DNA from 4 places in the Thauera sp. 27 genome. Region 3 is predicted to be linked to each of the others. Evidence: predicted binding sites of a transcription regulator. Region 3 holds the regulator's gene; each other region holds the start of a gene.
What was found. The regulator sigma-54, encoded in region 3, starts transcription at its own class of promoters, with help from an activator protein. The targets are predictions, from matches to a motif close to TGGCACGCTTNCTGCTNA.

Region 1 (7,180 bases), on a different contig from region 3:
GTCTAGCCCTCGGACGGGCCAGGCGATTGCACGATAAGCAACGCAAAAACCGTGCTAATCGCCGCGCCCCGCGGGCAGGACATCAACGCCAGGACAGCACCTGGCTGGCGGCACGGTCATTGGCCTCGGCGTTCTGCAGCATGCGCACCTGCATCTCGAACTGACGCGCCAGCGAGATCATCTGCACCATCTGGTCAGCCACGTTGACATTGCTGCCCTCGAGGTAGCCGCCTGCGACCTGGACATTGGGGTCGACCGGCGCGGCGGCACCGTCGGCGAGGCGGAACAGGCCATCGTCCCCGCGCACGAGATCGGCTTCGGGCGGATTGACCAGCTTGAGCTGGCCGACGAGGTTCACGACCCCGTCGTCGGGGTTGATGGACGAAATCGAGCCGTCACGGCCGATGACGATCTCGGTATCGGGCGGCAACGTCACCGGGCCACCGTCGCCAATCACGGGCAAGCCATCGCGCGTCTGCAACACCCCTGCCGGGCTGAGCGCCAGACTGCCATTGCGGGTATAGGCCTCGCTGCCGTCCGGCTGCTGAACGGCCAGCCAGCCCTTGCCCTCAAGCGCAACGTCGTAGGGCCGTCCGGTATATTGGATCGGCCCCGGAGCGAAGTCGTTGGCGATGCTGGCGTCGACCGCGAACGAGCGCGTGCGGAAGGCCTCGGTCTGGATCTCGACCGCTCTCAGCTTGTGCAGCTGCGAGCGGAAACCGGTCGATGCCGCGTTGGCGATGTTGTTGGACACCGCCGCCTGCTGGTCCATCGTGCCCTTGGCACCGGTCATCGCGGTGTAGATCAGGCGATCCATGTTCGACTCCCTTCGTTCTGTCGGCCGGCAGCCGGATCAGGCATCAGCGCAGATTCACCAGCGTCTGCAGGATCTGGTCCTGGGTGCGGATCGATTGCGCGTTGGCCTGGTAGTTACGTTGCTGGATGATCATCTGCACCAGTTCCTGGGTCAGATCGACGTTGGATTCCTCGACCTGACCGGCCGAGATCACGCCATTGAGCCCGTTGCCCGGCTCGCCGCGGGCAAAGCCGCCGGACTCCGGGGTTTCGACCCAGTAGTTGTTGCCGATGGGCGACAAGCCGTTGTTGTTGCGCACGGTCGTCAGGTTGACGATCGCCATGTCCTTGGTGATGCCGTTGGTGTAGCGCGCCTGTATGACGCCGTTGCGGCTGATCGCCAGGCCGGCGATCTCGCCCGGAGCCGAGCCGTTCTGGGTAAGCTCACGCGGGGTCGACTTGCCGCCGAACTGGGTGATCGAGTTCATCGCCAGTTCGATCACGCTCGGCGCGATCGCATCGCTGCCGAGCGTGGCGCTGAACACCGAGCCGTTCAGGGGCGGCGTGACCCCAGGAGCCGTCACCTGGGGCGTCACGCTGGCGATGCGGCCAAGGCCATCGAAGCCAAGGCGCGAGTTGTAGGTGAGCGAGGCCGTGTCGTTGTCGGCAACGGTGTACAGGTCCCACTCACTGTAGGTCGGCGGCACGGTCGCGGCATCGACGACATCGGTGCGGCGCACGAAGTAGAACGATAGCGAGTGCTCCTTGCCGAGCGAGTCGAAGATCTTGAGCGCGGTCGAATAGGTGTAGGTGCTGTCGTCGTTCGGGTTCGGCGGAACACTCCCTGGCAGGGCCGGCGGGGCGGGGTCGGGGATCGTCGGCGCATCCGCACTCAGGTTCAGGCTCAGGCCCACCTCCGAGGTGGCAGCCGCACCGACGCCGGTCGACGGGATCACCATCGTGCGGAACGAATCCGCGGTGACCGAGGCGGGAGCACGCACGTCACCCGAGATGGGGTCCACGACCTGGTAGCCCATCAGCCGGTCACCGAGCGCCGTGATGATGTAACCCTGCTTGTCGATGTTGAACTGGCCGTTGCGCGTCAGCGCATAGCCGCCGTTCTGCAGTTCGACCTCGAAGAAGCCGTTGCCGTTGATCGCCATGTCCAGCGGATTGCTGGTGGTGGTGATGTTGCCCTGGTTGAAGGTCTGCCGCACCGCCTGTACCGCACTGCCGATGCCGATCTGCACCTTGGACACCGCACCGGTGAGCGAGGACGCATAGGCGTCGGCAAACACCGTACCGGAGTTCTTGAAGCCCACCGTGCTGGCGTTGGCGACGTTGTTGGAGATGACGTCAAGCGCTTTGGAGGAGGAGTTCAGGCCACTGAGGCCCTGCTGAAATGCCATGGTCGCTGCTCCGGATCAGAGGATCTGCTTGATGTCCGCAACCTTGAACACGCCAAGGTCACCTACCTGGAGGTCCGTGCCGCTGTTGCCGCGCACGATGCTGGTGACCGGACCGAACTGCAGCGTGCGCCCGCCGACCGCCTCGTTGCCCAGCGTCGCCGACAGCGACAGGGTGTAGATGCCGTCGGCAGCGCGCGAACCGTCATCGGCCGAGCCATCCCAGACGAAATTGTGACTGCCAGCGGCAACCGCGTCGAAATCCATCTGCTTCACCGCGAGCCCGGCGCTGTCACGCACCGTCAGCGTGACGCGGTCGGCCGGGCCGTCGATCTCGAAGCCGCCCACGGCCCCGGCCTCGGTGAGGGCCAGGCTGCGGCCTTCGACCAGCACCCCGCGACCAAGCAGCGCCGCCGCATTGAGCCCCTCCGACGACGCCCGGGAATCGAAGAAGGACTGCACCAGCTTGTTCAGCCGCTCGATGCCATCGACCGTGCTCATCTGCGCGAGCTGGGAGGTCATCTCCGCGTTCTCCATCGGGTTCATCGGATCCTGGTTCCTCAGCTGCGTCGTCAACAGCTTGAGGAAGCGGCCCTGCTGGTCTTCCTGGGGCTTCTGGACGGGCTCGCTGCGGGCCAGGCTGGCCAGCACGCTGTTTGCAGTCTGGTTGTTCGAGACGGTGGTCATGGTGTGCTCCTGCTAGCGGCATCGTTTGCCGGACGGGCTTACTGTCCGATCTGCAGTGTCCTCTGGAGCAAGGTCCGTGCCGTGTTCATGATCTCGGCGTTGTTCTGGTACGAGCGTGACGCGGAAATCATGTTCACCATTTCCTCGGCGACGTTGACGTTGGGCATCTCGACGTAGCCCTCCGCGTTTGCCGCCGGGTTGTTGGGCTCGTACACGAGCCGCATCGGCGCTGCACTGTCGACGATCTGCGTGACCTGGACGCCGATCGCGCCGGGTCCGGCGACCGGACGGGCGGCGAACACCACCTGCTTGGCGCGATAGGGTTCGCCGGTCTCGGTCGTGACGCTGTCGGCGTTGGCGAGGTTGGACGCCGTGGTGTTGAGGCGCATCGACTGCGCGTTGAGCGCAGAACCTGCGATCTGGAAGACGTTGAGCATGCTCATGGCTGGACTCCTTACTGACCGGTGAGCGCGGTGTTGAGCGAACGCAGCATGCCGTTGATGAAGGTCACGCTCGCCTCGTAGCGCAGCGCATTCTCGGCAAACGCGGCACGCTCGATGTCCATGTTCACCGTGTTGCCATCGACCGAGGACTGCAGCTCGGTACGGTACTTGGCGTAGTTCTCTGCGCTCGCGGAGGCACCACCCGTGATGTGTCCGACATGCGTGGTCTGGAGCGCGACACCGCTGCTCGCGGCAGTCATCGCCCCTTGCAGGGCGCTCTTGAAGTCGATGTCGCGCGCCTTGAAGTGCGGCGTATCAGCGTTGGCGATATTGGAGGCGAGCAACTCCTGCCGGTACGCCTGCAGGTTCAGCGCGGTCTGGTGGAAACGGAACTGGTTGTCGACTAGGGTCTTCATCGCATGGCCTCGGGAACGGGCTGCACCATCGCGGCACGGGGGAATGCGGCATGGCGGGCTTCCATGAACCCGTGGTCGCAGCTTTCATGCCAGCCATGTTACGAGGCATGGCGGGCCTCCACTCTCGCGATAAGACCGCGGAAAGCAGCCCTTCTTTGCCGCTTGCCCGCGCATCGCGGCAAAAGCTGCCGCCTTGCCCTGTTCCTCTGAGCGTGCTGCAATCCCACCCATGAACACGTCCGCGACCTCTTTCCCTCGCGCCCGCCCGGGCACGCCGGGACGCGGCCCCAGCCGCTGCATCGGCGCCCTGCTCGCCAGTACGATCGTGGCGACGGCCGCCTCCGCCCACCAGCCCTCGGAGCCGATCGAGCACGCGGTGCAGGCGTTTCTGGAGCACGAGGTCCAGGGCATGCCCGGCGACATCCGTATCGGCGTAAACCGCTTCGACCCGACAAACCGGCTGCCGGCCTGCGCCAGCATCGCCCCCTTCCTGCCGCCAGGGGTGCGCCCGTGGGGTGCGATCAGCGTGGGTATCCGCTGCGACGCGCCGATGCCGTGGACCGCCTACGTTCAGGCACGGGTGCAGGTGTTCGGCCCTTACCTCGTCGCTGCACGGGCCTTGCGCTCATCGGAGCGCCTCGACGCTGTCGATGTAGAAGTCCGCGAGGGTGAACTGAGCGCCCTTCCAGACAACGTCCTTTCGGCGCCGGAGCAGGCCGTGGGTCACATCACCCGCTTTGCGGTAGCCGAAGGCATGCCGCTGCGCGCAAGCGTGCTCCGGCAAGCCAACGCGGTCAGCCGCGGCCGCCCCGTACAGGTGTACACTCAGGGCGAAGGCTTCACCGTCTCCGGCGAAGGACAGGCACTCAACGACGCAGCGCCCGGAGAACGCGTCCGCGTACGCCTGCCTGGCGGACAGATCGTCCACGGCGTGGCGCGTGCCGACGGCGGTGTCATGCTGGGTTTTTGATACGGCGAGGGCACACGCTTCGACATAGCGGATAATTCGCTAAAGTTTAGCGAAGGGGTGCCGTAGACCCTTTCGACTCATAGTGTTCCTGGAAACCATCATGAAGATCGAAAGCTCGGGCAAGGCCTACGTCCCCACGCCCGCACAGGACAACCGCGCGCCAGCTGCGCGTGCGAAGACCGAAGCACAGAGCAGCGCCGAAAGCGTCCAGATCTCGCCGATGGCCTCGCTCATGCGCAAGGCCGAAAGCACGATCTCCGGTACGCCCGAGGTCAACATGCAGCGCGTCGACGAGATCCGCCAGGCCATCTCCGAGGGCCGCTTCAAGGTCGACGCCAGCCGGATTGCCGACGGGCTCCTCGACAGCGTCAGGGAAATGCTGGGTTCGCGCGGCTAAGCCAGGAGCGTTAAGATTCGCGCACGCGAACTTCCTGCCCACGCCGGCCCGACCCCATGCAGACTACCGCCCAACCGCCAGCAGAACTCCAGCGCATCGCCCTCCTGGTCGAGGCCGAACTGCTCCAGCTGGGTGAGTTCCTCGCCCTGCTCGACCGCGAGGAGGCCGTGCTGATCAAAGGCGACACCGACGCCCTGCTGGCCATCGCCAACGAGAAGAACGAGCGCTATCGACAGCTGCAGCGGCTCACCGATGAACGCAGCCGCCTTCTGGGGGGTGCCGCGCTGACCAGCGCCGACGCGGCCATGCGCACGCTTTTCGGCAACCTGCCGCGCGTGCTGGTGCGCTGGGACGAACTGGTCAGCGCAGCCCGCCAGGCCCGCGACCGCAACGCGCTCAACGGCAAGCTGATCCTCGAACGCATGGCCGGCAACCAGGCCGCCCTGTCCATCCTGCTGTCAGCCGCCAACCACCCGCAACTGTACGACGCCGACGGCCTCTCCAAGCCTACCGGCGGCGGCCGCATGCTCGGTAGTGCCTGAATCTTTATCCAGTCCTGCAGTCTCATCAGCCACGCGCTCTCTGCTATCCTTGCGCCCTTCGTGACACCGAACGGGCGCGCAGCATGGCTGGCAAGCAAGACACTCCAAAGCAGTACGACGAATCGTCCTTCCGAGTCCTGAAGGGGCTGGAGCCGGTGCGCGAACGCCCCGGCATGTACACCCGTACCGACAGCCCGGCGCACATCATCCAGGAAGTGATCGACAACGCCGCCGACGAGGCGCTCGCCGGCTTTGCGAAAAGGATCCAGGTCACCCTGCACCTCGACGGCTCCATCACCGTCGCCGATGACGGCCGCGGCATTCCGGTCGGCCTTCATCCCGAAGAAGGGGTGCCGGTAGTGGTGCTGGCCTACACCCGGCTGCACGCTGGCGGCAAGTTCGACAAGCGCGAGGGCAACTCGGCCTACGCCTTCTCGGGCGGCCTGCACGGCGTCGGCGTGTCGGTGACCAATGCGCTGTCGACCCGCATCGAAGTCGAGGTGAAGCGCGACGGCAAGATCCACCGCATCGACTTTGCCGACGGCGGCGAGACGATCAGCCCGGTACGCATCGAGGGCGAATGCGGTCGCCAGACCGGCACCCGGGTGCGGGTGTGGCCGGACGGCAAGTATTTCGAGTCGCCGCGCGTGCCGATGAACGAACTCGAGCGCCTGCTGCGCTCCAAGGCCGTGCTGCTGTCGGGGGTCGCGGTGCGGCTCGACATCGAGCAGGCCGGCGGCCCGGTGCTGACCAAGACCTGGTCCTACCCCGAGGGCCTGGCCGGCTACCTCAGGGAGCTCGCTGGCGACATCGAGGCGGTGGCGCCGATCTTCACCGCCGAGAAGTACGCGGGCAAGGACGACGCCAGCTTCGCCCCCGGCGAAGGCGCAGCCTGGGCGCTGGCCTGGTTCGAGTCGGCCGTGCCCAGCGAGTCCTACGTCAACCTGATCCCCACGGTGAATGGTGGCACCCATGAGTCGGGCCTGCGCGCCGGCGTGTTCGAGGCCATGAAGTCCTTCATCGACCACCACACCCTGCTGCCGCGCGGCGTCAAGCTGCAGCAGGAGGACGTGTGCGGGCGCATGAGCTTCGTCCTCTCGGCGCGCCTGCTCGACCCACAGTTCCAGGGCCAGGTGAAGGAAAAGCTCAACTCACGCGAGGCGGTCAAGCTCGTCTCCAGCCAGTTGCGCGACCCCTTCGAGATCTGGCTCAACAACCACGTCGAGGCCGGCAAGGCCATCGCCGAACTCTCGATCAAGCAGGCGCTGGCGCGCCAGAAGAGCGCGCAGAAGGTCGAGAAGAAGAAAACCTCGGGGGTCGCCGTGCTGCCCGGCAAGCTGTCGGACTGCGAGTCCGAAGATCTCGCCGACAATGAACTCTTCCTGGTCGAAGGCGACTCCGCCGGCGGCTCGGCCAAGATGGCGCGCAACAAGGAGACCCAGGCCATCCTGCCGCTGCGCGGCAAGGTGCAGAACGCCTGGGAGATCGACCCGGATCGTCTGTTCGCCAACGCCGAAATCCACG
Region 2 (7,180 bases), on a different contig from region 3:
ATGGACTCCAGCGGAGACGTGGGAACGTGTGATACGCCGCCGCGACACCTCCACATCCGACTCAGCAGGCAAACCGCGCCAGAAATGGCAGCAATCACCGCCATCTTGGGCAGCAGAAGTCACTCCAAAGCCGGCGTCTTGTCCTGAGGTTCCAGCTTTGGCGCAGACATTTCAAGCGCAATCCTGCTTCCGCAGAGTTGGCACGCCGATTGCGCACGCCTTGACAGAGCGAGGGCTGGCCAGCATGGCAATCCATTATTTTTAGCTATCAAAATTAACAACAGAATAAGGTTGCCATAAATATTAGAGCGCTCTAATGTTATAGCTATCGAAAGACACTCCCGTCTCCCTAGGAGCACGATCATCGAAAACACACGGCAATTCAGCTTTCCCCGCCTGAACGTACCGGCCCCTGCATTCAGCGTCCGTACAACGCACGGTGTCGCCACAGCCGAGAACTGGTGCCCGGGCAAGGATGCGGTCGTCTCCCCGCCCAAGACCGCCGAGGTGGCCGACAAGCCCGCAGTCACCGTTGTCCTCAACGCCCAGAGCCCGATGACCCCCGGCCAAGCCGGCCGACATGGGCGCCGCACTGCTGGAGCCGAACCGCAAGGTCATTGGTTTCTGACGATTCATCGCACTTGATCATCAACGGATGCCCCACGCCATGAGCTCTTATCTGCTCGCATTCCTTCTCTCTGCCACAACCGCCACCACGGTGCTGGCGCAAGCGTCCGCGCTTGAAGTCAGCCTGACCGGAATCCAGCATGATCGCGGAGGCCTGCGCGTGGGGCTGTATCACTGCAAGGAAGAACGATGAACGCCCCCGCCTCCTCCACTACGCCCGCCGCTGCGCACGACGCGCATGGCGGACGGCTCGCACATTTCCCGGTCGCCCTGTTCTCCACCGTAATGGGCATGGCGGGCCTCACCATTGCCTGGCTCAAGGCCCATCACATCGGTGGCATGCCGATCGAGATCGGCGTCGCGCTGCGCTGGCTGGCGAGCGCGCTGTACCTGTTCCTGCTCGTGATGTACGGAGCCAAGCTGCTGCGCCACCCCGAGGCGGTGAAGGCCGATCGCGCCCATCCAGTGCGTCTGAACTTCTTCCCCGCCATCTCCATCGGCCTGCTGCTGCTGTCGATCGCCTGGGCGCAGGACGCCCCGACCGTCGCGCCGTGGATGTGGGGCATCGGCGCCGCGGTGCATCTCATGTTCACACTGTTCGCCATGAGCAGCTGGATCCACCACACCCACTACGACATCAAGCACGCCAACCCGGCCTGGTTCATCCCCGTGGTGGGCAACATCATCGTGCCGATCGCCGGCGTGCGCTTCGCGCCGGCGGACATCAGCTGGTTCTTCTTCAGCATCGGGCTGGTGTTCTGGCTGGTGCTGATGACGATCGTGCTGTACCGGCTGTTCTTCCACGAACCGCTGCCCGCGCGCCTTACCCCCACGCTCTTCATCCTGATCGCACCGCCTTCGGTCGGCTTCCTGGCCTATGTCGCACTTACCGGCCAGGTCGACGCCTTTGCCCGCGTGCTCTACTTCACCGCGCTGTTCCTGACCCTGCTGCTGGCCAGTAACGCCGTGCGCTTCTTCCGCCTGCCCTTCTTTATCTCGGCGTGGGCCTACTCCTTCCCGCTGGCGGCGATGACGATCGCCACCTTCGAGATGAGTGCGCGCAGCGGACTGCCTTTCTACGCGGGGCTTTCCTGGCTGATGCTCGCGGTGCTCAGTGGGGTCGTAGCGCTGCTCGCATGGAAGACCTTGGCTGCGGCTCACCATGGCAAGATCTGCTTGCCGGAATAGACGTGCGACACGAGCGCATCCTGCGCGATGAGCGCATTCTCAACACTTCAACATGGAGGTTTGGCCATGCAACGTGCTGACATCCAATCCTTTTTCGATCCGGCCACCTTCACCGTAACGCATATCGCCTCTGACCCGGCTAGCCGCCGCGCGGCAATCATCGACAGCGTACTGGACTACGACCCCAAGTCCGGGCGCACATCGCGCACCTCCGCCGACAAGGCCATCGCTTACGTACGCGAGACCGGTCTGACGGTAGACTGGCTGCTCGAGACCCACGCCCACGCCGACCACCTGTCTGCCGCGCCTTACCTCAAGCAGCAGCTCGGCGGCAAGATCGGCATCGGCGCGCATATCCGCCAGGTGCAGGGCGTATTCAAGGACATCTTCAACGCCAAGGACATGAACACCTACGGCGCCGAGTTCGACCACCTGTTCGAGGACGGCGAGCGCTTCCGCATTGGTGAGCTGGACGTCGAGGTGATGCACACCCCTGGCCATACGCCGGCCTGCCTCACCTACATCGTCGGACCGGACGCCTTCGTCGGCGACACCCTGTTCATGCCCGACTACGGCACCGCGCGCTGCGACTTCCCCGGCGGAGATGCAGCCACGCTGTTCCGCTCGATCCGCAAGGTGCTCTCGCTGCCACCCGAGACGCGGCTGCACCTGTGCCACGACTATCCGCCCGACGACCGCGCCCCGGTGTGGGAAACAACGGTCGCAGAGCAGAGGGCGAAGAACATTCACGTCCATGACGGCGTGACCGAGGCCGACTTCGTCGCCATGCGCACCGCGCGCGACCGTACGCTGGCCATGCCGACGCTGCTCCTGCCGGCGATCCAGGTCAATGTGCGTGCGGGCAAGCTGCCACCAGCCGAGGACAACGGCGTGCATTACCTGAAGATACCGATCGATCTGCTTTAGGCACGCCATCCCATGCCCACGACGACGGCCGCCGCCCCCCGCACCCTGCTCGCGCGCTGGCACGACTACCGGCTCGGTGCACTCAGCGACGACCTGATCGCGGCAGTGATCGTCACCATCCTGCTGGTACCGCAGAGCCTGGCCTACGCCATGCTTGCCGGCCTGCCGCCGGTGGTCGGCGTGATGGCGAGCCTGCTGCCGATCGTCGCCTACGCCGCCTTCGGCTCCAGCAGCAGCCTCGCCGTGGGGCCGGTGGCGGTGCTGGCGATGATGACGGCGCAGGCGGTCGGCGGCGTCGCCGCCGCGCATCAGATCACGCCGCACCTGGCGGCACTGGTACTGGCGCTGGAGATGGCGGCGGTGTTTCTCATCGCCGCGCTGTTCCGCCTCGAGACGCTGGCGGCGCTGCTCGGCACGCCGGTGCTGCACGGCTTCATCACCGGTGCCGCGCTGGTGATCGCGATCGGCCAGCTCCCCGCACTGCTGGGGGTGCAGGCCGGCGGCAGCACGGTGCTCGCACTGTGGCAGTCGCTCGCGGACGCCAGTCATCCACTGCCCCATATGACCACCGCACTCATCGGCCTGCTGGCGCTGGCGATGCTGTGGGCCCTGCGCCGGCACGGCAGCCCCGTGCTGCAAGGCCTGGGTTTCAGGCCCCGGACCGCCCAGCTGCTGGCGCGTACCGCGCCCATCGTCGTGGTCGCGGCTTCGATCGCCTGGGTCGCCGGCTTCCCGCGGTTGAACGAGGGGGTCGCCCTGTCCGGCGCCGTCAGCCTTGGCGAGGGGCTGGTATTCCCGATGCCGTGGACGGCGCCGTTGCCGGTGTGGCGGGAGCTGCTTGCCCCTGCGGTGCTCCTGGGACTGGTGGCGTATGTCGAGAGCCTCGCCGTCGCCGAGGCCCTCGGCGCACGCCGCGGCGAGAAGGTGTCGCCCCGGCGCGAACTCTTCGGCCTGGCGGCGGCCAACGCCGCGGCCAGCGTGTCCGGCGGCATGCCGGTTACCGGCGGCTTCGCGCGCAGCATCGTCAACTTCGACGCCGGCGCGCGCACGCGCATGGCCGGCGTGTGGACCGCGCTCTTCCTCGCGCTGGCGATCGCGCTGCTGGGCGACGTGCTGCACTACCTGCCGCGCGCGGTGCTCGCGGCGACCATCGTCATTGCCGTGCTGTCGCTGGTGGATTTCGCGCCCTTCGTGCTGGCATGGCGCTACTCGCGCACCGAGTTCGCCCTGATGCTGATGGTGGCGGTGCTGACACTGACGGTGGGCGTGGAGGAGGCTTTGCTCGCCGGTGTGGTTGGCGCCATCGGCCTGCTGCTGCAGCGCACCGCCCGCCCCCACTGGACCGAGGTCGGGCGCCTGGCCGGCACCGACGTATTCCGCAACGTCAATCGCTTCGAGGTAGAGACGCTGCCCGAGGTCCTGTCGATCCGGGTCGATGAGAGTCTGGTGTTCACCAACTCACGCTGGATCTCCGAGACGCTGTCGTCTGCCCTGGCGCGCCGCCCGAACCTACGCCACGTGGTGCTGATGATGAGCGGGGTCAATGGCATCGACCTCACCGGCCTAGAGGTCCTGATGCAGCTAGATCGCGAACTGCGCGCCAAGGGCCTGCAGCTGCATTTCTCGGAACTGAAAGGTCCGGTGCGGGACCGCCTGGACCGGACCGGAGTGACAGCGTGGCTGTCGGGCCGCATCTTCATGACCCAGGCCGAAGCCTTCAACACCCTCGCCAGAAACTGTTGCAGCGCCCACTGACGCGGGCGCAATGCAGGCCTTGACGCAGCCACTGCGGCCTGCGTCCGCCTAGCTGGCGTCGCGCGCGTGATCGTGCGCCACTGCGGGCTTCTCCACGCCCCGCGAGCCGGCACAAGTGCTGACAGCGTTCCGTGACGCCGCGCTCTGGCGCACAACCTTCCATCGCTGCCACCTTGACACTTCAAGGGTGCACGAACTGCCACATCTGCAGACAGCAGCAGTGACAGCCCTCTCCCCTGAGCAAGGGCTCTACCCGCAAGTGCCTTGATTCAACTCAAATTCAGCCCATTCGGCGACGCTGGCACGGGACTTGATAAGCACCCCCTTATCAAAGGGAGTTCCGCATGAACCTGCCAGATCAAGGCCTGCTGCGCCATCTCGTCGTCGTCGTACTGATCAAGCTCGCGCTGATCACGGCGCTGTGGTGGGCCTTCATCCGCGACGCACGCGTATCGGTCGACAGCTCGACCATGGCCGCACAGGTTTCCCGCTCAACTCCGCCATCGCATCGACCACCTCCAGGAGAAACCCATGGTCAGTGAGCAACTCGTCGACCTGTCGCGGCTGCAGTTCGCAGCCACGGCGATGTACCACTTCCTCTTCGTGCCGCTCACGCTCGGCATGGTGTGGATGCTGGTCATCATGGAAAGCGTCTATGTCATGACCGGCAAGACGATCTACAAGGACATGACCCGCTTCTGGGGCAAGCTCTTCGGCATCAACTTCGCACTGGGCGTCACCACCGGCATCACGCTGGAGTTCCAGTTCGGCACCAACTGGGCCTACTACTCGCACTACGTGGGCGACATCTTCGGCGCACCGCTGGCAATCGAGGGACTGATGGCCTTCTTCCTCGAGTCGACCTTCATCGGCCTGTTCTTCTTCGGCTGGGACCGCCTGTCGCGCCAGCAGCACCTGCTGGTGACGATCCTGATGGCGGTGGGCACCAACCTGTCGGCGCTGTGGATCCTGATCGCCAACGGCTGGATGCAGAACCCGGTGGGTTCCGAGTTCAGTTACGAGACGATGCGCATGGAGCTCACCGACTTCTGGGCGGTGGTGTTCAACCCGGTGGCACAGGGCAAGTTCGTGCATACGGTGTCGGCGGGCTACGTGACCGGCGCCATGTTCGTGCTGTCGATCTCGGCCTGGTACCTGCTGCGCGGGCGCGACGTGGAGTTCGCCAAGCGCTCGTTCCGCATCGCGGCGGCCTTCGGCTTCGCCTCGATCTGCTCGGTGATCGTGCTCGGCGACGAATCCGGCTACGCCCTGGGCGAAGCGCAGCAGACCAAGCTCGCCGCGATGGAGGCGATGTGGGAGACCGAGCCCGCGCCGGCCAGCTTCAACGTCATCGCCGTGCCCAACGAAGCCGAGATGAAGAACGACTTCGCGATCCACATCCCCTGGGTGATGGGCCTGATCGGCACGCGCTCGCTCGACAAGGCGCTGCCCGGCCTCAACCAGATCTACGCCCTGAACCGCGAACGCGTGACGGTGGGCGTGGAGGCGGTGAAGCTGCTCGAGGCCTTGCGCAAGAGCCCGCAGGACGTGGCGCTGCGCGAGGCCTTCGACAAGGTCAAGGACGACCTTGGCTTCGGCCTGTTGCTGAAGAAGTACGTGGTGTCGATGGACGACGTCACCCCCGAGCTGATCGACCGCGCCGCACGCGACACCCTGCCCAAGGTGGCGCCGCTGTTCTGGACCTTCCGCATCATGGTGGCGTTGGGCTTCGCGATGCTGGCGCTGTTCGGCCTGGCGCTGTGGTACTCGATCAAGGGCGACTTCGCCCAGCGGCCGTGGCTGCTCAAGTGGGCGCTGTGGTTCCTGCCGATGCCGTGGCTGGCCTGCGAGATGGGCTGGTTCGTGGCCGAGTACGGCCGCCAGCCGTGGACCATCTACGGCGTGCTGCCCACCCACCTCTCGGTGTCCACGCTGACGGTGGAAAGCCTGTACGGCTCGCTCGCCGGCTTCGTCGGTTTCTACACCCTGCTGCTGATCGTCGAGATGGTTCTGATGATCAAGTTCGCCCGCCAGGGCCCCGGCAGCCTGGGTACCGGCCGCTACATGAACGAAACCCAGCACGCCCACGCCTGATCCCGGAGCGCACATCATGATCCTCGACTACCCGACCCTGAAACTCATCTGGTGGCTGCTGGTGGGCGTGCTGCTCGTCGGCTTCGCCATCATGGACGGCCACGACATGGGCGTGGGCACGCTGCTGCCCTTCGTCGGCCAGAACGACGAGGAGCGCCGCGTCATCATCAACACCGTCGGCCCGCACTGGGACGGCAACCAGGTGTGGTTCATCACCGGCGGCGGTGCCATCTTCGCCGCCTGGCCGATCGTCTATGCCACAGCCTTCTCGGGCTTCTACTGGGCGATGCTCGCGGTGCTGTGGGCGCTCTTCTTCCGCCCGGTGGGCTTCGACTACCGCAGCAAGATCCACAACGCCGCCTGGCGCAGCACCTGGGACTGGGGGCTCTTCATCGGCGGTGCAGTGCCGCCGCTGATCTTCGGCGTCGCCTTCGGCAACCTGCTGCAAGGCGTGCCCTTCCACTTCGACGACACCCTGGTATCCCACTACACCGGCAGTTTCTGGGGCCTGCTCAACCCCTTTGCGCTGCTCGCCGGCGTGGTGAGCACGGCGATGATCACCTTCCACGGCGCGATCTATCTTGCGCAC
Region 3 (7,180 bases):
GCGGGCGGACGCCTCGCGCATCATCTGGGCGATGTTGATGCCCTTCAGCGCGCCATCGACGATGCGCAGGTCCACCTGGCCGGTGATGCTGCGGCGCAGGCTGTCGGTGCTGTCGGCGTTGCCCTGCAGGCGGGCCTGCACCGTGGCGCGGCCTGCGATGCGTGCTTCCGTGCCGCTGAAGTCGCGCAGGAAGGGGGCGAGCTGAATGTCCTCGAGACGCTCATCGAGCGTGAGCCGAAGCGGGCTGCGGCGCGCATCGATGCCGACCTTGCCGCTGTAGCGTCCGCCGTAGAGCGAGGCCGACAGTGGGGCGAGCCTGAGCTGTCCGTCCTCGGCCTGCAGGACGAGGTCGACCTCGCTCAGCTGCAGGCCGTGCGCGCGCAGGCGGCCGACACGCAGGCGACCGTCGGCAGCGAGCGTGACGAGCGCGCTGGGGTTGCGCGCTGCCGCGGTTGCGGCGCCCGCCGGGGCGGGCGCGACCTGTGCGCCGGCGGGCAGGTAGGCGTCCAGGTCGAGGTTGTCGATGTCGAGATCGAACTGAATTGCGGGGCGCGTGGGCTCGGTGACGGCAACGCGGCCTTCGATCCGGGTGTCGTCGACGATGGCATGCAGCCGTTCGAACACGATCGAGTCGGCGTCTGCGCGCAGCGCCGCTTCGATCTGCCCCCGGGGCCGAATGCCGTCGCTACGGCCGAAGCGCACCGACAGGTCCGATAGCTCGACCACCTCGTCCTGGATGCTGATGCGGACACGCGAGTCGATTGCGATGTCCATGGTCGCGCTCATCCCGCTGCTGCCCAGCGTGAAGCTGGATTGCAGCGGGAAGGGTGCTCCCGGCCTGATCTCGCTTGCCTGAAGCTGGAGCTTGGTGAGTTGCAGCTGGGTGTTGTCGCGGAGATCGGTCCACGACACGCTCGCCCCCTGGATGTCGATGCCCCCAATCGCGAGTGCGAGTGCGCCGGCCGTCGTCGCGGTGTCGCCCCGGGGCGCTGCGGCTGGCGCGCTCCCCGCAGTGTCCGCGTCCGCCGTCGACCAGTTCGTACGCCCGTCGGCCGCACGCACCAACTTGAGGGCGAGGCCGTCGATGGCGATGCGGTCGATGTCGAGTTCGCCGCGCAGCAGCGGCAACAGGCGTGCGCGGGCCTGCAGCCTGGCAATGCGGGCAAAGGGGGCGTCGCCGAAACCTGGCGCATCGGCAAGGACGGCATCCCTTGCCTCGATGCCCAGCCATGGATAGAACGAGAGATTCAGGGTGCCATCGATCTGCAGCGACCGACCGGTGTGGCGCATGAACTCGGCGGCGATGCGCTCGCGGTGGTCGTTGGCGTCGAAGCGCAGTGCGATCCAGGCGGCAAGTGCAGCGACGAGCGCGATGAGGATGCCGATCGTGATCAGCAGATAGCGTATCGGCGTTCTCATCGCGCCGCCTGCATCAGTCTTCCGGCGGCGTCATCGCCCGCGTCTGGCGTTCGATGAAGTCCTGGGTCGAATCGATGCCACGCAATTGCAGGATGGTCGAGCGCACCGCCGCCTCGAGCAGAACGGCCAGGTTACGGCCAGCCGCAACCGGCAGCACGACGCGTGCAATTGCAACGCCCAGGATGTCCTGGACCTCTTGCTGCAAGGGCAGGCGGCTGGGATCGCCGGGGCCCGGCTGGCGGCGCTCGAGGTGGCAGATCAGGCGCAGGCGCATCTTCCGGCGGCACGCCGTTTCACCGAAGATGGTGCGGATGTTGAGAATGCCCAGGCCGCGCACTTCGATGAAGTCCTGCAGCATCTCGGGGCTGCGCCCCTCGAGTACGGTGGGAGCGATGCGCGACAGTTCGACGACGTCATCGGCCACCAGGCCGTGACCGCGGGAAATGAGCTCCAGCGCGAGCTCCGATTTGCCTGCACCCGAGTCGCCGGTGATCAGTACGCCCAGTCCGAGCACATCCATGAACACGCCGTGCAGCGAGGTCTTCTCCGCCAGCTCGCGCGACAGGTAGAGCCGCAACTGGTCGATCACGCTTGCCGATGGGTGGGCTGCGCTGAACAGTGCGACGTCGTGTGCCACGCAAACCCCATGCACGATATTGGGAACTTCGCAGCCGTCGGCGACGATCAGGGCTGGCGGGTGCGCGGAGCAGATCTCGTTGAGGTGGTGAGCAACCTTGTCGTTTGACTGGCGGCGCGCCCATTCGAGCTCCGCAGCGCCCATGACCTGCAGCCGTGTGGGGTGGATGAGGTTGAGGTGGCCGACGAGATCGGCCGGCCACATGCGGTCTTCGGCGACCGCGAGGCTCGCGCCGAGGTTGCCGCTGATGTGGTTCAGCTGCAGGTTGTCGCGATGCGCCTCATACAGCCGCGCGACGCTGGTCTGCCGCATCGGCGCCCCAGTTCATGAACATCTGGTGGATATGGTCTGCATCCGGCGCGGCTTGCAGCGCTTCGCGGAAGCCGCGGTCGCTGAACATCTGAGCCAGCTCGGAGAGCAGTTGCAGGTGGGTCTCGTTGGCTTGCTCGGGGACCAGCAGCACGAACAACATGTTCACCGGGCGGCCATCGGGCGAGTCGAACTGCACCGGGCTCGCAAGGCGCAGGAACGCACCTGCCGCCTCCTTGAGACCCTTGATGCGCCCGTGCGGAATCGCAATGCCCTGGCCGAGGCCAGTGGAGCCGAGGCGCTCTCTCGCGAACAGGCTATCGAACACGGTGCTGCGCCCGATGCCCTGATTGTTTTCGAACAGCAGGCCCGCCTGCTCGAAGACGCGCTTCTTGCTGCTCGCGTCGAGGTCGACCACCACATTGGACAGTGGCAGGAGTTGGGATATCAGGCTCATTCGCTGGAGGGTTCGCGCAATATCGCAGGCATTCCGGTCGCAGGGTGCGACCGGCCGTCCCGGGGCATGCTGGCGCCGCGTCTTGGAAACGGGCGCATTATAACCATACCCCGGACGTGGGGCTGAAACGAAAGCGTCAGGCTTCGGGGGCCTGGTGCTTGATCGTCTCGTGGTTGTGGTCGGCCAGTTTCTGCTTGTACTTCTGCACCTGGCGGTCGAGCTTGTCGGTCATCGCGTCGATGGCCGCGTACAGGTCGGCATCATCGCTTTCGACGAAGATGTCCTTGCCGCGCACGTGCAGGGTGACCTCGGCCTTCTGCTTGAGCTTCTCGACCGAGAGGATCACCGCGACACTGGTGACGTTGTCGAAGTGACGGATGACGCGATCAAGCTTGGAGGTGACGTAGTCGCGAATGGCCGGAGTGACTTCGACGTGGCGCCCGGTGATGTTGAGATTCATGTTGACTCCTGTTTTTGTCAGATGGATTTGCGCAGGCTGACCGGCGGGATATTGAGGGATTCGCGATACTTGGCGATCGTGCGCCGTGCGACCACGATACCCTGCTGGCCAAGGACTTCGGCAATCTTGGCGTCGGACAGCGGTTTCTTGCTGTCCTCGGCGTCGACCAGTTGGCGAATCAGCGCGCGAATCGCCGTGGACGAGGCCGCTCCACCGGTGTCGGTGGCGACGTGACTACCGAAGAAATACTTGAGTTCGAACACCCCGCGCGGACTCGCCATGTACTTCTGCGTGGTCACGCGCGACACGGTGGACTCGTGCAGCTCGAGTTGGTCCGCGATCTCCCGGAGGGTGAGTGGCCGCATTGCCACCTCCCCATGATCGAAGAACTGCCTCTGCTGGTCAACGATGGCCTGGGACACCCGGAGGATGGTGTCGAAGCGCTGCTGCACGTTCTTGATCAGCCAGCGTGCCTCCTGCAACTGTCCGCTCAGGCCGCCACCCTGGCCGCGGTTCTGCTGCAGCAGGCTGGCATACAGGCGGTTGATGCGCAGACGCGGCATTGCCTCCTGGTTCAGGCTGACCGTCCACCGCCCGCGCAGCTTGCGTACGACCACATCCGGCAGTACGTAGCGCGTCTCGGCGTTCGAGTAACGCGAGCCGGGGTGGGGGTCGAGGCTGCAGATCAGGGCATGGGCGGCGCGCAGGGCTTCGTCGTCGCAGCCGGTCAGCTTCTTGAGCTTGACGAAGTTGCGCTCGGCGAGCAGCTCGAGGTGCTTGTCGACGATCTCGAGCGCGAGCGTGCGCGTCGCCGAAGCCGGCAGGGTACGGAGCTGCAGCGACAGGCATTCGCTGGGGCTGCGCGCGCCGATGCCTGCGGGCTCGAGGTTCTGTACGTGGCGCAGCGCGATGTTCAGGTCATCGACATCGACGTCGGCGTCGTCCGGAAGCAGTTCGAGGAGCTCATCGAGCGGCTGGTGAAGGTAGCCGTCGTCATCCAAGGCTTCGATGATGAAGCGCACGAGGGCGCGGTCGCGGTCTGACAGCGGCGACAGCGACACCTGCTGGTCGAGATGTTCACGCAGGGAGACGCCAGCCGCCTGCAGTTCCTGGTAATCGACGTCGTCGTCGTCCTCGCTGCGGCTCGATGCGCCGCTGCCGACATTGGACCAGTCCATGCCTTCGTCGGCGCTGCCATGGTCGGCATGGTCGCCGGCCTCGCTGTCCGCAGCGCTGGCTGGCGCCTCGGGGGTGTTTGCCTGTTGCTGTCTGGCCTCGTGCTCGGGGGGGCTGCCCGGTGGTAGCGGTGGTACGAACTCGACACCGTCGCCGTCGCTGCGCTCGAGCATCGGGTTCTCGAGCAGGAAGCGCTCGATCTCCTGGTTCAGCTCGATGGTCGACAGCTGCAGCAGCTTGATCGACTGCTGCAGCTGCGGCGTCAGGGTAAGGTGCTGGGAGAGCTTGAGCTGGAGGCTTGGTTTCATCGCTGTCGACGCGCGCGCGGATTCACAGGCGGAAATGCTCGCCCAGGTAAACCTGGCGCACCCTTTCGTTGTCGATGATCTCGGCCGGTTCGCCGCTTGCCAGTACCCGGCCTTCGCTGATGATGTACGCACGATCGCAGATGCCGAGCGTCTCGCGCACGTTGTGGTCCGTGATCAGCACGCCGATGCCGCGCTCCTTGAGGAAGCGGATGATCTTCTGGATGTCGATGACCGCGATCGGGTCGACCCCTGCGAAGGGTTCGTCGAGGAGGATCAGGCGCGGGTCGGTTGCAAGTGCGCGCGCGATCTCGCAACGTCGGCGCTCGCCGCCGGAGAGTGAGACGGCGGTGTTGTCGCGCAGGTGGTTGATGCCAAGCTCGAGCAGCAGTTCGTCGAGCCGGGTCTTCACCTGGTGCGCCTCGAGCCCCTGGAGCTCGAGCACGGCACGGATGTTTTCGGCCACGGTGAGCTTGCGGAAGACGCTCATCTCCTGCGGCAGGTAGGACAGGCCCAGACGCGCACGGGCGTGGATCGGCAGGTGGGTGAGGTCGGTGCCGTCGAGGTTGATCTGGCCGCCGTCGGCACGGACCAAGCCTACGATCATGTAGAAACAGGTGGTCTTGCCGGCGCCGTTGGGGCCGAGCAGGCCGACGACCTCGCCCGAGCCGACCTCGAAGCCGACGTCGTGGACCACGGTGCGCGCCTTGTAGCGCTTTTGCAGGCTGGAGACCTTAAGCAGACTCATCGCGGGGTTCTTTCAGCAGCTTGCGGATCAGTTCGGGTGCAAAGCCGCGGGTTTGCAGGAAACGGGCCTGGCGCGCCCATTCGCGCGCATCCGCCGGGGCCGCCTGGAAGCGGCTGCGCAGCACTGCGCGGGCACGCTCCAGTTCCGATTCTACGCACTCCGTGGCGAGTGTTGCCTCGATCAGTTCACGGTCGATCCCGCGCCGCGTCAGCTCGCTGCGCAGGCGGCTGCCGCCGAAGCGGTTGGCACGGGTGCGCACGTAGGCTTCGGCGTAGCGGCTGTCGGACTGCAGGCCGAGCTCGCCCATGCGCTCGATCACTGCCTGCACCTCGTCGGCCTCGCCGTGGGCGGCCAGCTTGCGCGCCAGCTCCGCGCGCGAGTGGTCGCGGCGGGCAAGATGGCGAAGCGCGCGTTCGCGCAGGCTGGGGGCGCCCATGGTGTCCTGGCTAGGCTCAGCTTTCCGTGGCCGTTGCCGGTGCCGCTGGCGGCAGTTCGGGCAGGCCGACGGCGACGCGGACCTTGTTTTCGATTTCGCGCGCAAGCGTCGGATTCGCACGCAGGAATTCGCGTGAGTTGTCCTTGCCCTGGCCGATCTTGTCGCCCTGGTAGGCATACCAGGCGCCGGACTTGTCGACGATCTTGTGTGTCACGCCCAGATCGATGATCTCGCCCTCGCGCGAGATGCCTTCGCCGTAGAGGATGTCGAAGTGGGCTTCCTTGAAGGGGGGCGAGACCTTGTTCTTGACGACCTTGACTCGGGTTTCGGAGCCGACCACCTCGTCGCCCTTCTTGATCGTGCCGGTGCGGCGGATGTCCATGCGCACGGAGGCATAGAACTTGAGTGCATTGCCGCCCGTGGTGGTCTCCGGGCTACCGAACATGACGCCGATCTTCATGCGGATCTGGTTGATGAAGATCACCAGCGTGTTGGTGCGCTTGATGTTGGCGGTGAGCTTGCGTAGCGCTTGCGACATCAGGCGCGCCTGCAGGCCGGGGAGCTGGTCGCCCATCTCGCCCTCGATCTCGGCCTTGGGGGTGAGCGCGGCGACCGAGTCGACGACGACCACGTCCACGCCGCCGGAGCGCACCAGCATGTCGGCGATCTCGAGCGCCTGCTCGCCGGTGTCGGGCTGCGAGATGAGCAGGTCCTGGATATTGACGCCAAGCTTCTCCGCGTAGCCGACGTCGAGCGCGTGCTCGGCGTCAATGAAGGCTGCCGTGCCGCCCAGCTTCTGCATCTCGGCGATCACCTGCAGGGTCAGCGTGGTCTTGCCCGAGGATTCCGGGCCGTAGATCTCGACGACCCGGCCGCGCGGCAGACCACCGAGGCCGAGCGCGATGTCGAGGCCGAGCGAGCCGGTGGAGACGGTCTGGATGTCACGTTCGACGTTGCCGTCGCCCATGCGCATGATCGACCCTTTGCCGAACTGCTTTTCGATCTGGGAGAGCGCGGCGGCGAGGGCCTTGGCCTTGTTGTCGTCCATGGAGGTGCGTCCTGTGTGATTGGCGGATTATGGCACAAAGATTGCAGGCATGCGGACGGCCGCGCCTGGTGCCGCTAGTTTAAGACGTGTATGAAAATACAGCAAACGGCGGAGTTGCCGAAGCGGACGGGGCAGGCTCGCGTCAGTGCGCCAGTGCAAGTACGCCCTGCAGTGCGCGGATCACG
Region 4 (7,180 bases), on a different contig from region 3:
GTAGCAGAAGGTGAACCAGATCACCGAGAAGATCAGCACCGCCGAGAACTTCATGCGCTCGGCGAAGGCGCCGACGACGAGTGCGCCGGTGATGCCGGCAAAGGTGGCCTGGAAGGCGATGAAAGCGAATTCGGGCAGCTTCACGTTGTCGGTGAAGGTGTCGGCGAGCGAGTCGATGGTGACGCCGGACAGGAAGACCTTGTCGAGCGAGCCGATGAAGGGGGTGCCCTCGGTGAAGGCCAGGCTGTAGCCATAGACGGCGAACAGCAGTGCGTTGAGCGAGAACACGGTCATCACCTGCATCAGCACCGACAGCATGTTCTTTGCGCGCACCAGGCCGCCATAGAACAGCGCCAGGCCGGGCAGGGCCATCATCAGCACGAGAAGCGTCGCGGTCATGATCCAGGCGACATCGCCCTTGTGCACCTCGACGGCGGCTTCGGCCGCCTCCTGGGCGAGGGCGCCGCCGGAGACGGCGGGCAGGCCGACAAGAAGGCTTGCAGACAGCAGCGTATGGATTGTTTTCATTTTGGGTGTGCTCGCTTACAGGGCATCGGTACCGGTCTCGCCGGTGCGGATGCGGATGACCTGCTCGAGATCGAAGACAAAGATCTTGCCGTCGCCGATCTTGCCGGTGGCAGCGGACTTCTCGATGGCTTCCAGAGCCTGGTCGAGCACGTTGTCGTCGACTGCTGCCTCGACCTTCACCTTGGGCAGGAAGTCGACGACGTACTCGGCGCCACGGTAGAGCTCGGTATGGCCCTTCTGGCGGCCGAAACCCTTGACCTCGGTGACGGTGATGCCCTGCACGCCGATGGCCGACAGTGCTTCGCGGACTTCGTCGAGCTTGAAGGGCTTGATGATCGCGGTGATGAACTTCATGGTCTTCTCCGGTGCGCGGGCGGGGCGCCGTAGCGCCCCGCCCTGCGGTTTGCGAGCCGGCAGGCGACGCCTGCCGGGTGAGGCTTGCTGGCTGATGCTTACTTCGTCACGAACTCGGGGTAGGCTTCCTGACCGCACTCGGTGAGGTCGGTGCCTTCGTACTCTTCCTCGGCCGTGACGCGAATACCCATCACCGCCTTGAGCACGCTCCACACGATCAGGCTGCACACGAAGACCCACACGAAGATGGTCAGGGCACCGACGATCTGGCCGATGAAGCTGACATCGCCGTTGGTGACCGGCACCAGCAGCAGACCGAGCAGGCCGCAGCTGCCGTGCACCGAGATGGCACCGACGGGGTCGTCGATCTTGAGCTTGTCGAGGAAGGTGATCGACAGCACCACCAGCACGCCGCCTGCGGCGCCGAACAGGGTTGCCACCAGCGGGGTCGGGGTCGAAGGCTCGGCGGTGATCACCACCAGGCCGGCGAGCGCGCCGTTGAGCAGCATGGTCAAGTCACCCTTGCCGAACATCAGCTTGGAGACGATCAGTGCGGCTACCGCACCACCGGCTGCGGCAGTGTTGGTGTTGAGGAACACCATGGCCACCGAGTTGGCGTTGGCGATGTCGCCCAGCTTCAGCACCGAACCGCCGTTGAAGCCGAACCAGCCCATCCACAGGATGAAGGTGCCGAGCGTGGCCAGCGGCAGGTTGGCGCCGGGGATGGCGCGTACCTCGCCGTTGGGGCCGTACTTGCCCTTGCGGGCGCCGAGCAGCATCACACCGGCGAGCGCGGCAGCCGCACCGGCCATATGCACGATGCCCGAGCCGGCGAAGTCCGAGAAGCCGAGGTCGCCCAGGTTGTACAGGCCGAGGACGTCATTCTCGCCCCAGGTCCAGGAGCCTTCCATCGGGTAGATGAAGCCGGTCATGACGATCGCGAAGGCCAGGAAGGCCCACAGCTTCATGCGTTCGGCAACGGCGCCGGAGACGATCGACATCGCGGTGGCGACGAACACGACCTGGAAGAAGAAGTCGGACGCGCCGGAGTAGATCGAGTCGCCGCCGAAGCCGTCCTCGCGTTCTGCGAAGGCCTGGAAGGCTTCATCGACGAGCTTGTCACCGCCGTCGATACCTGACAGGAAGATGCCGCCGCCATACATGATCGCGTAGCCGCAGATCAGGTACATGATGCAGGAGATGGCGAACAGGGCGACGTTCTTGGTGAGGATCTCGACGGTGTTCTTCGAGCGCACCAGGCCGGCCTCGAGCATCGAAAAACCCGCTGCCATCCACATCACGAGGGCGCCGCACACCAGGAAGTAGAAGGTGTCCATGGCGTACTGCAGCTCGAAGACGTGCTTGAGTACCTCTGATTCGCTGGCCACCGCGGGGCCGGCAAGGCTGGCGGTCGTGGCCACCAGCAGGGGGGTCAGGATTCGCTTCATTGCATGTTCTCCCTTAGAGCGCATCTGTGCCGGACTCGCCGGTGCGGATGCGAATGGCCTGTTCGAGATCGAAGACGAAGATCTTGCCGTCGCCGATCTTGCCGGTGGCGGCGGACTTCTCGATGGCTTCCAGCACCTGGTCGAGGATGTCGTCGGTAACCGCGACCTCGACCTTGACCTTGGGCAGGAAGTCGACGACGTACTCGGCGCCACGGTAGAGCTCGGTGTGGCCCTTCTGGCGGCCGAAGCCCTTGACCTCGGTGACCGTGATGCCTTGCACGCCGATGGCCGAGAGTGCTTCGCGCACTTCGTCGAGCTTGAACGGCTTGATGATGGCAGCGATGAGTTTCATGGGGCTTGCCTCTGTCATGGTTCTCGCAAACGGCCCGGAAGCGGGTGTCCGGGCCGCGAGGGATCAGAATTCCTTCGTGAAGGACAGCACGTAGCGGTCGCCGGCCGCGTTCTTGCCATTGCTGCCGAAGCAGTAGGGCTGACCAAGTGCGCAGCTGCCATTGGCGTCGGAGTCCGAATAGCTGAATGCAACGGTGCCGAAGCCGACGTCCTTGCTGATGCCCAGGCCCCAGTCGGTATAGGTCGCATCGCTGTTCTTGCGGATGCGCTGGTGGCCGACGTGCGCCGACAAGGTCCAGGTCGGGGCGACCTCGTACTCGGCGTTGAGCTCCAGATAGTTGCTGTTGCGGGTCTTCTCGCCATTCGTGCCCGTCCACCCGAACAGGTGCTTGGAGACGGCGTGCGAGTACTTCAGCTCGAGGAACTGCCAGCCCAGCGACAGGTAGACCTCGGTCGAGTCCGGCGACGGCGTGCCGGCGATCTTGTCGCCCGGGTAGTAGTACTGGATCACGCCGACGTCGTAAGACAAGGGGCCTGCTTCGCCCGCATAGCCGACGTAGAGGTCGAGCTCGAGGCTGTTGTTGGTCTTGGCGATGTCGTCGACCCAACCGACGTTCGAGCCCCAGGTGCCGATGTAGAGCCCGCTCTCGTGCGCGTAGTCGAAGCCGCCCTGCAGTGCAGGCTTGCCCTGCGACTGGGTGATGCCGCGGAAGACGTAGTCCGTGGTGATGGTCAGGTTGGCGCTGATGGGGCCGTCGCCGGCATGGGCGACGCCTGCGAAGGGCAGTGCGGCAAGAAGGGCGGTGGTGAGAAGGGACTTGCGCATGATGAACTCCTGAGCGGGTTTCGGGTTTTGACGCTGATCCCAAAGCACGGCGTGTGCCAGCAAATTGAAGTGATTGTTAAATATGAAGTTATCAGGATGATTGGGGGGGCGCAGCCGTTGTTCTGCTGCGCTGCCGCACGGATTCATGCACGAGAATGGCTCGGTATGCACCGACTTGGTGCGTCGAGCCGGGTCGTGACTGCCAGCTTCTGGTGCATCGCGGGCGGCGTGCTAGACTTCGCGCCATTCCTCACGTTTCAGGCAGGCCACCATGAGCACTCCCCGCATCCTTGACGAAATCGGCGCCAAGCTCTCCGAGCTCGCCGCCAACAGCCCGGTTCGCGACATCGAGAAGAACGCCAAGGCGCTCATCGGCAGCGCGTTCGGCAAGCTGGAACTGGTGACGCGGGAGGAGTTCGAGGTGCAGCGCGAGATGCTCGCCCACAGCCGCCAGAAGCTCGCCGAACTTGAACAGCGGGTGGCAGAGCTCGAGCGTCTGCTTGCCGCAGAGGCTGACCGCAGCGTTTGACCACACTCCGGATCGATCTGTCTGGAATAGTTTTTTGTCATTTTTTGCTTCTCCGCTAGACTGGCGCTCCGTCCAGTCCGGAGAACCGCATGTCCCTTGCGCTGGTGCGCAGTCGAGCGCTCGACGGCCTCGAAGCCCACGAGGTCATGGTCGAGGTGCACCTGGCCAACGGCCTGCCGGCATTCAACCTCGTCGGTCTGCCCGATACCGAGGTGCGCGAGGCGCGTGATCGTGTGCGCGCCGCGATCCAGACCTCGCAGTTCGAATTCCCACAACGCCGGATCACCGTCAATCTCGCGCCTGCCGACCTGCCAAAGGAGGGCGGGCGCTTCGATCTCGCCATTGCCGTTGGCATCCTGGCCGCGTCCGGTCAGGTGGCTGATGGGAGCCTTGACGGCATCGAGTTCTGTGGCGAGCTGTCGCTGACCGGCGGCCTGCGCGGGGTGCGTGGCGTGCTGGCGGTGGCGCTGGCCGCAGCACGTGCGCGCCGTAAGCTGGTGCTGCCGGCCGACAATGCTGCCGAGGCCGTGCTCGCCCAGGATGCCTTCGTGCTGGGGGCTGCCAGCCTGCTTGAGGTGTGCGCTCACCTCAATGGCCATACCGTGCTGCAGCGTGCGGCATCACGGCCTCCCGAGACAGCGTTACGCGACGGCATGCCCGACCTCGCCGACGTGCGTGGTCAGTTGCAGGCGCGTCGCGCGCTTGAGGTGGCAGCAGCAGGTGCGCACTCGATCCTGCTTTTCGGCCCGCCCGGCACGGGCAAGTCGATGCTCGCTCAGCGTCTGCCGGGGCTGTTGCCGGTGATGACCGAGGCGGAGGCGGTCGAGAGCGCCGCGCTGTTCTCGCTCGAAGGGAGCTTCGATCCCGCGCGCTGGCGCCAGCGGCCCTTCAGGGCGCCCCACCACACCGCATCGGCTGCCGCGCTCGTTGGCGGTGGGGCGATGCCGCGGCCAGGCGAGATCTCGCTGGCAAACCACGGCGTGCTCTTCCTCGATGAGCTGCCGGAGTTCGATCGCCGTGTGCTCGAGGCTTTGCGCGAGCCGCTCGAGAGCGGCACGGTGACGGTGTCGCGTGCGCGCAAGCGCGCTGAGTTTCCGGCCCGCTTTCAGCTCGTGGCCGCGATGAATCCGTGCCCCTGCGGCTATGCCGGCCATCCGCATCGCGCCTGCGTGTGTACGCCTGAGCAGGTGGCGCGCTATCGCGCGCGCATCTCCGGCCCGCTGCTCGACCGCATCGACCTCAGCGTTGAAGTGCCTGCGATCGCGCACGATGAGCTTGCCAGCGCCAGCCCGGGGGAGGATTCGGCCGCGGTGCGCGCACGCGTGGCGACGGCGCGCTCGCGTCAGTTCGAACGCCAGGGCACGGTCAATGCCCGCCTCGAACCGGGGCAGGTGGAGCGCTGGTGCACACCGGACGCCGCCGGGGCGAGCCTGCTCAAGCAGGCAATGAGCCGCCTCAACCTGTCCGCACGTGCCTATCACCGCATCCTGCGCGTCGCGCGCACGCTCGCCGACCTGGCTGGCCTGGCTCAGCCCGGATCCGCGCAGGTGGCCGAGGCCATCCAGTACCGGCGCAGCGTCGATGGGCGCTGATTGCGGGCGCCCGCCCCCGCACTGGGTTAAGCTGGTGTCCTTGTTCCCGAACCGACCTGGATGCCGTACGCGCACCGCCTCACACGGGCTGTGTGCCTCCTTCCCGCATCCGGCTGACTCCTTCCATGCCTGCCAACGCACTCTGGTTGCCCTGGCTGCTCGCGGCATTGTCCGCGATCGGCCCATTTTCGATCGACACCTACCTGCCTGCCTTTCCGCGGATCGGCGCCGATCTCGAGGCGACAGCGATCCAGGTTCAGCAGACCCTGAGCGCCTACATGCTGGGGCTGGCGGGCATGGTGCTGTGGCACGGTGCGCTGGCCGACCGCTATGGGCGCCGGCATGTGCTGCTCGTGCTGACCGCGGTGTTCGCCCTGGCCTCGATACTGTGTGCCGTCGCGCCCAGCATCGAGTGGCTGTGGCTGGGGCGCGTCCTGCAGGGCGTATGCGGCGGCGCTGGCGTTGTCGTGGGCCGTGCCGTGGTGCGCGATGTTCATGAGGGGGCGCAGGCGCAACGTCTGATGGCGAGGGTGATGCTCATCTTCGCCCTTGCGCCGGCGATCGCGCCTTTGGTGGGCGCTGCCCTCCTTGCGCTCGCCGGCTGGCGCTCGATCTTCATCTTCCTGGCCGTGTTCGGTATCGCGCTCACGCTGGCGACCTGGCGCCTGCTGCCCGAGACCTTGCCGGTGGCGGAGCGCCAGTCGCTGCACCCGGCGCAACTGTTGCGCGGCTACCGGGCGGTCTTCGGCAGCCCGGCCTTCGTGCTGCTCGGCTTGACTGCCGCACTCAATTTCTGCGGCTTTTTCCTCTACGTCATGTCCGCGCCCGTGTTCATCCTTGAGCACCTTGGCCTGGGTACGACGGGGTTCATCTGGCTGTTCGGCCCCGCAGTGGGCGGGATGATGCTCGGCTCGCTGCTCTCGGAGCGCATGGCCGGGGTCTGGCGGCCGGGGCGCACCGTTGGGGCGGGGTTTGCCCTCATGTTCGTGGCCGTGCTGGCAAACCTGCTCGTGTCCGCGGGCTTGCCTGGGGCGGAGCGTTGGATCGTGCTTGCGGTCGGCCTCTATTGCTGCGGCATGTCGATTGCCACGCCGACACTGAACATCCTCGCCCTGGATCTGTTTCCGGCGCGTCGCGGCATGGCGTCGAGCTGCCAGAGCTTCATGCAGATCGGCATCAATGCGCTGCTGGCGGGCGTGGTGGCGCCATTGCTGTGGACGAGTACGCTCAGTCTTGCCACAGGCATGGCGCTGTTCGTGGGGCTCGGTGTGTCGTGCTGGCTGCTGTGGATGTGGCGGAGGCGCCAGGCGACGCCGTGAGTGCGGGCCGTGCGCTCAGCACTGCGCCCAGGGCAGGCCATCGAAGCGCCAGCCATTGACCGAGTTGCGGTGGTGGTTGGCGTCGAGTTCGCCTTCGAAGCCATGGCTGACGTTGTAGACGGTGGTGAAGCCCGCCTGTTCGAGCGCCTCGCCCGCGACTTCTGAGCGATTGCCGGAGCGGCAGATGAGCAGGATCGGGCGGTGGCCGCCGTTGCCGGCGAGTTTCTTGACCT

Region 1: flgB (flagellar basal body rod protein FlgB) is a predicted target of sigma-54. The motif match lies at 3,822-3,839, and genes of this name have one in related genera.
Region 2: cydP (cytochrome oxidase putative small subunit CydP) is a predicted target of sigma-54. The motif match lies at 4,797-4,814, and genes of this name have one in related genera.
Region 4: B447_RS06685 (TorF family putative porin) is a predicted target of sigma-54. The motif match lies at 3,549-3,566, and genes of this name have one in related genera.

What each region holds. Positions count from the first base shown of each region.
Region 1 is NZ_AMXB01000042.1:14,945-22,124, forward strand. It holds gene flgF (flagellar basal-body rod protein FlgF) at 83-817, opposite strand; gene flgE (flagellar hook protein FlgE) at 861-2,204, opposite strand; gene B447_RS18300 (flagellar hook assembly protein FlgD) at 2,220-2,888, opposite strand; gene flgC (flagellar basal body rod protein FlgC) at 2,927-3,331, opposite strand; gene flgB (flagellar basal body rod protein FlgB) at 3,343-3,747, opposite strand; gene flgA (flagellar basal body P-ring formation chaperone FlgA) at 3,977-4,717, shown strand; gene flgM (flagellar biosynthesis anti-sigma factor FlgM) at 4,818-5,114, shown strand; gene B447_RS18325 (flagella synthesis protein FlgN) at 5,171-5,656, shown strand; gene B447_RS18330 (DNA topoisomerase IV subunit B) at 5,740-7,180, shown strand, end outside.
Region 2 is NZ_AMXB01000002.1:107,929-115,108, forward strand. It holds gene B447_RS22465 (hypothetical protein) at 397-645, shown strand; gene B447_RS22470 (hypothetical protein) at 668-820, shown strand; gene B447_RS01420 (SLAC1 anion channel family protein) at 817-1,815, shown strand; gene B447_RS01425 (MBL fold metallo-hydrolase) at 1,882-2,742, shown strand; gene B447_RS01430 (SulP family inorganic anion transporter) at 2,755-4,497, shown strand; gene cydP (cytochrome oxidase putative small subunit CydP) at 4,842-5,039, shown strand; gene B447_RS01440 (cytochrome ubiquinol oxidase subunit I) at 5,029-6,591, shown strand; gene cydB (cytochrome d ubiquinol oxidase subunit II) at 6,608-7,180, shown strand, end outside.
Region 3 is NZ_AMXB01000017.1:30,453-37,632, reverse strand. It holds gene B447_RS11050 (AsmA family protein) at 1-1,419, opposite strand, end outside; gene hprK (HPr(Ser) kinase/phosphatase) at 1,433-2,368, opposite strand; gene ptsN (PTS IIA-like nitrogen regulatory protein PtsN) at 2,337-2,822, opposite strand; gene hpf (ribosome hibernation-promoting factor, HPF/YfiA family) at 2,959-3,282, opposite strand; gene B447_RS11030 (RNA polymerase factor sigma-54) at 3,300-4,766, opposite strand; gene lptB (LPS export ABC transporter ATP-binding protein) at 4,789-5,511, opposite strand; gene recX (recombination regulator RecX) at 5,498-5,947, opposite strand; gene recA (recombinase RecA) at 5,964-6,995, opposite strand; gene pncC (nicotinamide-nucleotide amidase) at 7,138-7,180, opposite strand, start outside.
Region 4 is NZ_AMXB01000009.1:72,365-79,544, reverse strand. It holds gene B447_RS06705 (ammonium transporter) at 1-426, opposite strand, end outside; gene glnK (P-II family nitrogen regulator) at 544-882, opposite strand; gene B447_RS06695 (ammonium transporter) at 981-2,330, opposite strand; gene glnK (P-II family nitrogen regulator) at 2,344-2,682, opposite strand; gene B447_RS06685 (TorF family putative porin) at 2,746-3,507, opposite strand; gene B447_RS06680 (accessory factor UbiK family protein) at 3,779-4,036, shown strand; gene B447_RS06675 (YifB family Mg chelatase-like AAA ATPase) at 4,126-5,628, shown strand; gene B447_RS06670 (multidrug effflux MFS transporter) at 5,754-6,947, shown strand; gene B447_RS06665 (rhodanese-like domain-containing protein) at 6,963-7,180, opposite strand, start outside.